Regions from separate parts of the Candidatus Stoquefichus sp. SB1 genome, predicted to be linked through region 2. Evidence: riboswitches for the same ligand, from Rfam matches in the RefSeq annotation. Region 2 holds a riboswitch; the other holds the start of a gene.
The links. A riboswitch is a leader RNA that binds a small molecule or an ion and turns the genes downstream of it on or off. The one in region 2 is predicted to bind thiamine pyrophosphate.
Positions count from the first base shown of each region.

Region 1: another riboswitch for thiamine pyrophosphate. It lies ahead of BN1865_RS06330 (energy-coupled thiamine transporter ThiT); the one in region 2 lies ahead of thiM (hydroxyethylthiazole kinase).

Region 1 covers NZ_LN852694.1:521,382-527,653, forward strand. The annotation lists gene BN1865_RS06320 (SpaA isopeptide-forming pilin-related protein) at 1-1,085, shown strand, start outside; gene BN1865_RS06325 (acetate/propionate family kinase) at 1,132-2,322, opposite strand; TPP riboswitch at 2,516-2,615, shown strand; gene BN1865_RS06330 (energy-coupled thiamine transporter ThiT) at 2,686-3,237, shown strand; gene BN1865_RS06335 (DUF402 domain-containing protein) at 3,486-4,022, shown strand; gene tsaE (tRNA (adenosine(37)-N6)-threonylcarbamoyltransferase complex ATPase subunit type 1 TsaE) at 4,035-4,478, shown strand; gene tsaB (tRNA (adenosine(37)-N6)-threonylcarbamoyltransferase complex dimerization subunit type 1 TsaB) at 4,475-5,080, shown strand; gene rimI (ribosomal protein S18-alanine N-acetyltransferase) at 5,071-5,520, shown strand; gene tsaD (tRNA (adenosine(37)-N6)-threonylcarbamoyltransferase complex transferase subunit TsaD) at 5,517-6,272, shown strand, end outside.
Region 2 covers NZ_LN852695.1:71,257-77,528, forward strand. The annotation lists gene thiD (bifunctional hydroxymethylpyrimidine kinase/phosphomethylpyrimidine kinase) at 1-757, opposite strand, end outside; gene BN1865_RS08440 (HAD family hydrolase) at 759-1,391, opposite strand; gene thiE (thiamine phosphate synthase) at 1,388-2,023, opposite strand; gene thiM (hydroxyethylthiazole kinase) at 2,010-2,834, opposite strand; TPP riboswitch at 2,889-2,991, opposite strand; gene noc (nucleoid occlusion protein) at 2,993-3,766, opposite strand; gene BN1865_RS08460 (LytR/AlgR family response regulator transcription factor) at 3,869-4,477, opposite strand; gene BN1865_RS08465 (hypothetical protein) at 4,467-5,105, opposite strand; gene rsmG (16S rRNA (guanine(527)-N(7))-methyltransferase RsmG) at 5,214-5,918, opposite strand; gene mnmG (tRNA uridine-5-carboxymethylaminomethyl(34) synthesis enzyme MnmG) at 5,928-6,272, opposite strand, start outside.

The sequences.
Region 1 (6,272 bases), on a different contig from region 2:
AACAGGGATTAGCAAATGCAAAATTTGAAATTTATGCAAAAGAGGATATTATGGATCCTAGTCATAATGGCAAGGTTCTATATCAAAAAGGAGAACTTGTTGAGACTTTAGTTACAAAAGAAAAAGGTCGAATCACTTCTAAAGAACTTCCTTTAGGAGAATATGAATGTTTAGAAGTAGAAGCACCATATGGCTATGTTTTAGATACTGAAAGAAAAGCTTTTTCATTAACATACGACAATCAAGAAACAGCAATTATCTATCAACATCAAGCGATTCAAAATGAACGACAGAAAGTCCAAATTGAAGTTGCTAAAAAAGATGCTAAGACAAATGAAATGGTTTTTGGAGCAGAGTTTTCATTAATTGCTAATCGAGATATTTATAATGTGAATGGTGAAGTAATTGTGAAAGCAGGAACAGTATTAGAAAAAGTGATATCATCACAAACAGGTAAAGTTCTCTTTAATAGTGATCTGCCATTGGATTTAACGCCTGAATATGCAACTATGCCAATTGAAGAATCAACCGAAATTGTTGGTGATCCTCATTCTCTTTATCTTATTAAAGAAACAAGACAACCAGATGGGTATATTTCAAAACCAGTTCATTATTATGTTGATGCCAAGTATACTCAATCACAGGAAAAGGTGATACAACATACATATGATTTCTATAATCAAAAAACAAAGACTGTTGTTCATAAAGTGGATTCAGTCAGTTTGGAACATATTGAAGGGGCACATTTACAAATTATTGATTCACAAACAAAAAAGATTATTGATGAATGGGATAGTACTCAGGAGGGACATGTTATTGAAGGTTTAGTCGTTGATCGTCTTTATATTTTGCATGAAACAGTAGCTCCTATAGGTTATACCATTGCAAAAGATCAAGAATTTACTATTCAAGATCAAGAAGATGAGCAAAGTATTCGTTTTATAAATGAGAAAATGCCAATTACTGTTTTAGGTGATGAACCAGTCGTTACACAGGATTTGACGATTATCATGCCTTATATTGTTATTATTATTGGTTCATTTATCTGTTTACAGATTGTAAAGAAAAGACAACGTGATAAATAAAGAATAACCAAAAAGTCCTACAGTTATTTGTCTGTAGGACTTTTGATTATAAGTTTAATAAACGTTTTGTATCTCTTGCAATGACTAATTCTTCATTTGTTGGGATAACATAAACTTTAATTTTAGATTCTGGTTTCGTAATTAAACGTTCACCTTCACCATTTTCGTTTGCATCATCATCAATCACAATACCTAATGCTTCACTAACTAATGAAAGAATTTCTTTTCTTGCAAATGCAGAATTTTCTCCAATACCAGCAGTGAAAGCAATCGCATCACAACCACCTAAAGCTATAAAATAACGTCCAATATATGCAATAACTCTTCTAAAGAAAATATCCATAGCAAGTTTTGCTCTTTCATTTCCTTCATTAGCCGCATTCATAACATCTCTAAAATCACTAGAAACACCTGACACACCTAATAATCCAGATTCTTTATTTAACATATGAATAACATCTTTCATATCCATACCAACTTGTTCAATAAGATAATCGATGATTGAAGGATCTAGGTCTCCACTACGTGTTCCCATCATAATTCCTGCTAATGGTGTAAATCCCATTGATGTATTAATAGATTTTCCATCTTTAACAGCTGTTAAAGAACCACCAGCACCAAGATGAGCAACAATAATTTTAGAATGTTCAGGATGCCCTAACTTATCAATAACTCTTTGAGAAACATAAAAATGTGATGTCCCATGAGCACCATATTTTCTAACTTTGTTTTCAGTATAGAATTTATATGGAATTGGATAAATATAACATTTAGGTTCTAATGTCTGATGAAAAGCAGTATCGAATACAGCTACTGCACCAGCAGTTGGAATCGCTTCTTTAAAAGCATAATATCCTGTTAAATGTGCAGGATTATGTAATGGTGCTAATGATTTTAATTCATCAATTTTATTGACAACATCATCATCAATAATAGCTGATTCTTTAAAATAAGATCCACCTTGAACGACACGATGACCAACACCCTTAATTTCATCTAATGAAGAAACAATTTGTTTTTCCATTAATGTATCTAATAACAAATGAACAGCTTCTTTATGTGTTGGAATCGCTAAAGTACGGACATCTTTTTCACCATTATATTTAATTGTGAAAATAGCATCTTCCATACCAATTCTTTCAATCACTCCAGAAGTAATAACATCTTCATTATCCATTTCAAATAATTGAAATTTTAATGATGAACTACCAGCGTTCACAGCAATAACTTTTGACATTTATTTCGTCCTCCCTTAATTCTCCTTTATTATAGCATTAAAAATAAAAAAAACTAGGAAAAAATACGTGAAAAATATAACATATCGATATATCATTTTGATGAATATATCTATTATTTTAAGGATGAAAAAAATGACTATCTTTATCAATTGATAGAAAATCTTGAAATTTATAGAAAAAGGATTATAATAGTCGTTGAGCCAGGGGTGCTTTTGCTGAGAGAGGTTTTAGCCTCATCCCTTATCATCTGAACTGGGTAATGCCAGCGTAGAGAGTGCAAATAACGTTATTTTTGCTTTCTTGCGCATGTGTGAGAAAGCTTTTTTATTTGTATGGCTCCAATATAAAATGTGGAGGAGAAAATGAAAAAATTATTTAAAGTTGACTTGAATGTCAAAACAATGGTTCAATTAGCTATGTTTATGGCTATTACAATTATCTTAGGATATGTTAACAAGATTATTCCTGAGATGCCTCAAGGTGGTGCATTTATTTCTATAGATGTTATTGCAATCTTTTTATGTGCTTATTTACTAGGGGCTGGTTATGGCGTTATTTGTGGAATTGGCGTTGCTATTTTGCAATTTGTTTTAGCAATTGCAAGTTATTGGGGTCCATGGTCAGTTTTGTTAGACTATGTCTTACCTTTAGCTGTTTGTGGTATCGCTCCTTTGATAAAGTCCACTCATTTTAAAGAGGTTCCTATTTATTGGGGAATTATTGTTGCAATGTTTTTAAAATATTTGTGTCATTTTGCAAGTGGGGCATTTTTGTTTGCTGAATATGCACCTGAAGGAATGAATCCAATGATTTATTCTTCTATTTACAACTTGCCTTATAATGTCACAACTTTAATATTATGTATGATAGTTGTTCCTATCTTATATTCTCGATTAAAAAATGTATTTCGTTAAAAACTGAGCAGACGATGCTCAGTTTTTAAGTGCTATTCTAGCCTGATAATTGAAATTGAAGAGAGATTGGGGATTATTTAAATTCTCATTAGGCAGATATTTTGTTCAAATAAGCCTATAATAGATGACATTTATCATTTTATAAAAGGTTAAGAGGAAATAGGTTTCTCTTTTGTTTTCGAATAATAAACCTTTCAAAATGATATGATTTTGTGTATAATAACTATGTTATAGAAAGAGGTATGTTTATGAATAAAGCATTAGTAGGACATGATGTGCTTATTCATTGTTATAAGCATGATGGGAGTATTCATCGCTGCTGGAAAAAGGGATTTGTTTTAGAAGAAACAAGTCAGCATTATATTGTCATTAATAATCGGACTTTAGTGACAGAATCAGATGGTCGAAGATGGTATACAAGAGAGCCAGCTATCTGTTATTTTCCTAAGAATCAGTGGTATAATGTTATTTGTATGATTCGTAAAAATGGTGTTCATTTTTATTGTAATATTGCATCTCCAACATTGTTTGATGGTGATGCCTTAAAGTACATAGATTATGATTTGGATTTAAAAGTTTTCCCTGATTATAAATATAAAATATTGGATGAAGAAGAATATCGTCAACATAAAGCACAAATGCATTATGGCGAAAAATTAGATCAAATATTAAATCAGCAGTTAGATATTCTCATAGAGATGGCGATGAATATGTCTGGACCATTTAGACCAGGTTTTGCTGAACATTGGTATGGTGTTTATCAGCAGTATATATCAAAAAAGTAAGGAGGAAAGGGCATGATAACGTTTCATAGTGAACAGGATATGATTGATTTTGGAGAAAGATTGGCGAATCTTTTGTTTCCTGGAGCAGTATTGACATTAGAAGGAGAATTGGGGGCTGGAAAGACAACTTTTACAAAAGGAATTGGTAAAGGATTAGGAATTTCCAAGGTCATTAATTCACCAACTTTTACAATTGTGAAAGTTTATCAGGGCCGTCTTCCATTATATCATTTTGATGCCTATCGTTTAGAAGGACAAAATGAAGAATTGGGATTTGAGGAAATGTTTGAAGATGAAGGGGTTTGTGTGATTGAATGGCCGATTTATATTCAAGATATTATTCCTACAGAAAGATTAGAGATTAAAATTGTTAAAAATGATGATGAAACACGTTCTTTCTTTTTGAAAGCATGTGGCTTAAAATATGAAAATCTCATAAAGGAGTTGGCAATATGATTCGTTTAATAATGGATACATCAAATCAATATTTAATGGTTGCTTTGTATCAAGATGATCAGTGTTTAGAAGTGAAACAGGAGATGGGTTCAAAAAGGCAATCTGAAAATGCCATTCCTTATTTAGCATCATTACTAGAAAAACATCATTTGGAATTATTGGATGTTGAAGAAATGATTATAACACGTGGACCTGGATCTTATACAGGGGTAAGAGTCGCTATGACGATTGCAAAGACATTGAGCGTTGTCGCTCCTGTAAAAATAAAAGTTGTTTCATCATTGGCTGCCTATGCAGGTCTGCAAAAATGTGTATCAGTTATTGATGCGAGAAGTCAAAAAGTGTTTGTATGTGTATATGATCAAGGTCAGGCTATAACGTCTGAACAATTAATGCCAATTGATGATTTTTCACACTTTATAGAAAATTATCCATATTATTGTGTGGTTGGGCAAAGTGAAGTTGTTCATTATCCTATGACAACTGTTAATTTAGCTCAAAATATGTATGATTTGTCAAAAATGATAGAGCCAGTGGAAAATGTGGATGCATTGGTGCCTTATTATTTAAAAGATGTAGAGGCTAAGAAAATATGCTTATAAGAGCAATGGATTTGGATGATTTGGATCAAATTGTTGAATTAGAACAGCTTTTGTTTACTTCAGCATGGAGTCGCTCAGATTTTATGTATGAAATATTAGAAAATCAATTTTCATTTAATTATGTTTTGGAAATTGATAATGAAATTGTTGGTTATGTTGGTGTGTGGCTGATGTATGAACAATCACAAATTACAACCATTGGGATTGTGCCAAAATATCAGCATCAGGGTTTAGGACGTATTCTTATGCAGGAAATGATTGCTTTAGCATCACAGCAAGGTTGTGAAACAATGAGTTTAGAGGTTAGAATATCTAATCAAAAAGCAATTTCATTATATGAAAGTTTAGGTTTTGAAACAAAAGCTATTCGTAAAGGTTATTATCAGGATAATCATGAAGATGCCTATTTAATGGTTAAAGGATTGGAGGGACAAAAATGAGTTTAATTCTTGCGATAGAGTCAAGCTGTGATGAAATGTCAATAGCAATATTAAAAGATAAACGGGAACTTTTATGTAATGTTGTTGCATCACAAATTGATACCCATCGTTTATTTGGTGGAGTCGTACCTGAAATTGCGAGTCGTATGCATGTGGAATGTGTATCAACAGTTTTAAAAACGGCTTTGAATGAGGCAAATGTTGATATGCATGATATTGATGCTATTGCAGTAACGAAAGGTCCAGGACTTGTGGGCTCTTTGCATGTTGGGATGCAGGCGGCAAAGACTTTAGCTTTGGCTTATCATAAGCCATTGATAGGAGTACACCATATTGCTGGACATATTTATGCGAATGAATTAGTAGAGGATATTGCTTATCCTTGCCTTTGTTTAGTCGTTAGTGGAGGCCATAGTGAACTGGTTTATATGAAACATGAGTTTTCTTTTGAGGTGATTGGACAAACTTTAGATGATGCAATAGGCGAGGCTTATGACAAAGTTGGGCGTGTTCTTCATTTGCCATATCCTGGTGGGCCAGTGATCGATAAGATGGCGCTTGAAGGAAAACATCGTTATCCTTTGCCATTGCCATTAAATGATGAATCCTATAATTTTTCTTTTAGTGGTTTAAAATCAGCAGTGATTAATTTGTGTCATAATGCTTCACAGCGTGGTGAAGATATTGTTCCTGTTGATTTAGCATGTTCATTTCAGGAAGTTGCTTTGGATGTTATGGTGTCTAAAACAATA
Region 2 (6,272 bases):
ATGGTCCACTGCCATGTCCTAAATCAAGTCCATCTTTTAAAGCACCTGTAATATATGCTTTGGCTTTTTGAACACTTGTAACCATATCATCACCCATTGCTAAATTGGCTGCAATAGCACTAGATAAAGTACAACCCGTCCCATGTGTATTAGGATTATTGATATGTTCACTCTTTAACCAGATAACATCATCACCATGATATAATAAATCATCTGATCTATCTTCAAAATGTCCTCCTTTAATTAAAATATCACCATGATACCACTGGCGTATTTCTTTAGCTGCTAAAATCATATCTTCTTGACAAGTTATTGTATGATCTACTAACACTTCAGCCTCAGGAATATTAGGTGTAATGATATCTGCCATCAAAATGAGTTCCTCTTTTAATGCTGTTAAAGCCTGATCGGCTAATAATCTTGAGCCACTTGTTGAAAGCATCACAGGATCAACAACAATATTTTTTGCCTGATACTTTTTGAGTTGTTCAACAATTTGATGAATCAATTGTGTTTCTGACACCATACCTATTTTAATAGCATCAGGATAAATATCTTCAAAAACACATTGAAACTGTTCTTTTAAAAATTCAGGTGTCACATTCATAATATCTTTTACACCCAATGTATTTTGTGCAACCAAAGCTGTGATAATACTCATGCCATACACCTTATGTGCCATAAATGTTTTTAAATCAGCTTGTGCCCCTGCTCCACCTGTAGGATCAGTGCCAGCAATTGTTAATACTGTTTTCATCTTATACCTCCATATTTTGAAAAGATTGATATGTTTGATCGGCTGTTAAAACAATTTGATTCCAATCCGAATCATTCGCTTTATCATAAATTGCTTTAACATAAAAACCTGCTTTTTTTGCTGTCACAATAGCATGTAATGCATCTTCTACAACAATACATTTATCAATGGATAAATTTAATGTTTGGGCAGCATATTGATAACTTCTTTGATCTTGTTTGGTATATTGTATATCTTCACAAGAAATAACACTTTGAAAATAATGTCTCATATGAAATTGTTTTAATACATTTTCTGTTATGTCACGATGGTTAGCAGTTAATATACACATTGAAATATTTTGTTGTAAACATTTTTCTAAAAAAGCAATAACTCCTTCTTTAAGCGTCACTGATTGATATTCTTTTTCTAATTGCGTCATAAATCCCTTTTGAATATCAATCAATGATTCAGATAAATGATATGTTTCTTTTAAATATATAGCAGCTTCATGTAATGAAAGTGGTTTTAGAGATTGCAATAAATCTTTTTGTGGTTGAATATGAAGATGTTCTAAATAATGAATAGAGAGAACATCCCATATATGCATCGAATCAAGTAAAGTCCCATCTAAATCAAAAATATATCCTTTCATAATAACAATACCTGTTCTTTTAATTCAATTGCTGATTGTTGAATATGCTCTTGTGCTAAAATAGCACTCACAACAGCTACTCCTGCAACGCCTGTATCCTTTAAAGCCATAATATTTTCATGATGAATTCCACCAATCGCAACCACTGGTATAGAAACAGCATCACAAATATCCCTTAATGTTTGTTTATCAACTACAATGGCATCATCTTTTGTTTGCGTTGAAAAAACAGCACCCACTCCTAAATAATCAGCTCCTGCCTGATAAGCACTTACAGCCTGTTCAACAGAATGAACAGAAACTCCTAAAATCTTATTTGGTCCAATTCTTTTTCTTACATCCTTAGCTTGCATATCATGTTGCCCAACATGAATCCCATCTCCATTAACTGCTAACATGACTTCAACATTATCATTAATGATGAAAGGAACATGATATTTTTCACAAAGCTTCTTCACTTCTTTTGCTTCCTCAATAAAACTTTGATTATCCATATGTTTTTCTCTTAACTGAACACATGTAACACCACCTTTTAATGCTTCTTCAATATCTTCATAAAAAGAGTGATGTACCCATCTTTGATCAGTCACAAGATATAAACACATTGCTTGTTGTATACTATCTTCTTTCAACTTTAAGTCCCTCCTCTAAACGATGAAAATCCATCAAATAAAGATAATCCATTAAATAAACTCTCAAACTCCCTATTCCTAATTGTTCCTGTTGAATCCTTTGAAAAGCCAATTCACCACTATATCCCATAATTGCTGTAGCACAAGCAACAGCTAATAAAACTGACTCTGTATTTGCTGATACATAAACACCAGTTATTGCACTTAACATACATCCTGTTCCTGTAATCAATGACATTTGTGGACAACCATTTTGAATCAGATAAGCTTCTTTTTCATTCGCAATCACATCTATAGCCCCACTGATAGAAATCACTGCTCCTGTTTTTTGACTCAATCTTTTAGCAAAAGCAATCACATCATCTCTATTATTTTCATCAATCGCATCTTCCTCGCTTGCATCAACACCTCTTGTCGTTGATGTATTTAACGCAATTGCTTTTATCTCTGAAATATTTCCTCTAATGACAGTCATCTTAACTTCATCTAAGAGTTGCTGTATACACTCATTACGTAAAGAACTAGCACCAGCCCCAACAGGATCCAATATAACTGGATGTCCTAATGCATTCGCCTTCTTTCCAGCTTTTATCATTGACGCTATTGTTCTTTGATTTAAAGTTCCAATATTTAAAACCAATCCCTGACAAATACTTGTAATCTCTTCAACCTCTTTCTCATCATCAGCCATAATTGGACTTCCCTTAACAGCTAATACTGCATTGGCGCAATCATTCATTGTCACTGCATTTGTTATACAATGAATTAATGGCTTTTTCTCACACACATTTTGCATAATTTTTTCAAACATCTTATCATCTCTCCTTTTAATATAAAAAGGAATATGCCCGTGACATATTCCCTTACTTTGTAAAGTATAAATCCCTCCGTTGGCATTACCCAAATCAGGTGCGGTCGAAGTTCACAACTTCCTCTCAGCCTATTTATAAGCTCCCGTACTATCATATTCTATTTTTTCATCTTAATTATATAAATCATTTCATCATCTGTTTCTTGACTTTCTACAACTGTTTCTACTCCTGCCTGTTGAACCATCTGTACAGCTTGTTCAATTGTATTCATTGCTATTTTTAAATTTTGAGAAATACTCTTTGTTTTTGGCTTTGTCTGTGGAACTTTTGGTTCTATCTTACTCTTAATTTTTTGTTCCGTCTGTTCAACATTTAAACCTTTATCCATGATTTCTCTTAACATATTATTTTGTTTAGCAGTTGTATCTAACTTTAAGAGTGCACGTGCATGTCGCTCTGTAATATCTCTTCTTCTGACAGCTTCCTGAACTGTCATAGGCAATTGTAATAATCTTAATTTATTAGCAATTGTTGATTGTTTTTTACCAACTTTTTGAGCCAATTGTTCTTGTGTTAAATTTTGTGTATCAATCAACTGTTGATAAGCCAAGGCTTCTTCAATTGGTGATAAGTTTTCTCTTTGAATATTTTCAACAATCGCCGCAGTTGCTGTTTGTTGTTCATCTAATGTTTGTACAATACAAGGAACTTCATCCAATTTTGCAAGTTTACACGCACGATATCTTCTTTCTCCAACAACAATTTGATATTTACCATTATATGGTCTTACAACAATTGGTTGTAATAATCCATTTTGTTGTATAGATACTGATAATTCTTGAATCTTTTCATTTTCAAAATGTGTTCTCGGCTGATTTTCATTAGCAACAATTTGATTAATATCAATAAATTTATACATTGGTTCTTTCACATTCTTCACTCCTTATAATCCGTTTCATATTATAACATTTTTCGTAGCGAAACAAAAGATATCTTATGCTAAAAGGAACGTGAAATTTTATCACGTTCGTTATTAAAATTTATATTTTCTACCAATTGGCAGTCTTTCTCCATTATTTAATATCAGTTCCTGCCCTTGCTGAGAGTGAACATAAGTTTGATTCACAATAATACTTTTATGAATACGTTTAAAATTTATTGGAAGTTTTTTTAGCATATCACTTATTTTCTCTCTTATTCGATATTCACTATTTAAGGTATGAATAACGAGATAATGACCATATGATTCAATATAAGTGATTTGACTACTTTCTAATTGAATATGTGTATAACCTATTTTTAATGTTAATATACTTTCTAGATTTTGATAAATTTTTGTAATCACATGAATGATATTTTCAATATCATTATCAAACTGATCTTTACGGATAAAACCTAGAGGGCTATAATCTAGTGCTAAAAATATCAATTCAGCATTATTTAAAATATAGATAACGGTATGACTAGGATAAACATGTGATTGTAAATCCCAAATAGAATTAACTTCTTTAAATACAATGAATGGTTCTTTCAGGTTTTCATATGATACATATTGGATATGAGCAATAAAACGATTAAGATGAGTTTGGATATGTTGAAAAAGATAGTTATCTTTAGTATCTATATAAACATTAAGTTTCATTGTCTTTCCTCACTTTCTCAATATATTCAGCAAATCTCATAGTTGTATCTTGTAAAGCATCTTTAATATGGTAAGGATCGTCTATATGAATACCTAATTGTTCGATATATTCAAGTCCTCTTAAACAATTTTGTTTTTCAAAATAAAGATTATCTGGCATGATGCGTATCAATGTTCCATCTTTTAAAGTTATATTAAAGATAATGGAATGTCCTTTTTGCGCCCAGCCCATATAAACATCACTATATAATAATGTAAAATGGTCAATATCATTTATCTTGATTTGTAAATCCGGTATCTGAGGCTGATTGAATATTAAGCGAAATGATTGTAAATATCTATCTTTGAGATGAGTCGTAGCATAATAAGAAAGATGTGTTTTATCAATCTCTATATATTGTTTACTCCCATATGTTGATAGACCAACAATAGTTGCAATCATATATATCAAAACAAGTGCAATCTTCATTCCTCCTAAGGCATAAGGAGTTGTTTGAAAAAATGAGTTTCCTTTAAACAAACTAATCAAAAAATAATACACTCCTACATATCCAATTAAACCGCTTATCAAGTCAAGCAAAATCAGTTTACGACTTGTTAACTTACCAATAATGACTTTATCTTTCATTTCTTTCTCCTCCTGACATATTCATTATATCAATAGTTATATCTTTTATCATGTTTTAGGCATAAACAACCTTTTTTCAGGCACAAAAAAAGACGAATAGTTATCGTCTTATAATGGTTTCTTTTTAATTTGTCCAAATGCTCTAGGATATTTAGCAGGCGTTGTCTTAATTTTTTGAATATAAATATTACAACGATGATCATTTTCATCTGTTAATGTAAAATCAACTTCATTCATGACTTTTCCACCTAATTTCTCAATTCCCTGTTTTGCTTCACTCAATTCCTCTTTTGCTTTTAATCCTTTTAAAGTGATAAAATAACCACTAGGTTTTACCAAAGGTAAACACAATTCATCAAGAATATTCAATCTTGCAACGGCTCTTGCTGTTACTATATCAAAAGATTCACGATGATCTTTAGCATATTCTTCTGCTCTTGCACTTATGGCTTCAACCTGATCTAACTGTAAAACTTCTACTAAATGTTTTAAGAAAGTTATACGTTTTGTTAGTGAATCAACAATTGTGATTTTTAAATCAGGATAAATGATTTTTAATGGAATAGATGGAAATCCTGCCCCTGCACCAATATCACATAAAGATTGATGATTAAAACCATAATCAAAAGAAATTGTTAATGAATCATAGAAATGTTTAAGATAAACATCTTCTTTTTGAGTAATAGCTGTTAGATTCATTTTGTTATTCCATTCTATTAATGTTTCATAATATTGATGAAATTGTTGTAATTGTTTATTTGTAAGTGTGATTCCTTGTTTTAATAAGGCTTCAATAAATTGTTCTTGGTTCATATATACCTCTTAATAATATTGTTTTAAATAAATAAGCAATACAGATATGTCAGCAGGATTAATACCTGAAATTCTTGATGCTTGAGCAATTGTCATTGGTCTAATTTCAGATAATTTTTGTTTTGCTTCTAAAGATAAATTCAAGACTTGATGATAATCAATATCTAATGGAATTTGTTTTTCTTCCATTTTCTTTTGTTTTTCTACTTGTCTTAATGCTTTATCAATATAACCCTTATACTTAATGAGAATTGTTACTCTTTTTTCTTCTTCTAATGAAAGATGAGCATCTTCAATAAAAGGTTTTATCTTCTGATAATCCATTTCTGGTCTTTGAAGTAATGATTTTGCACT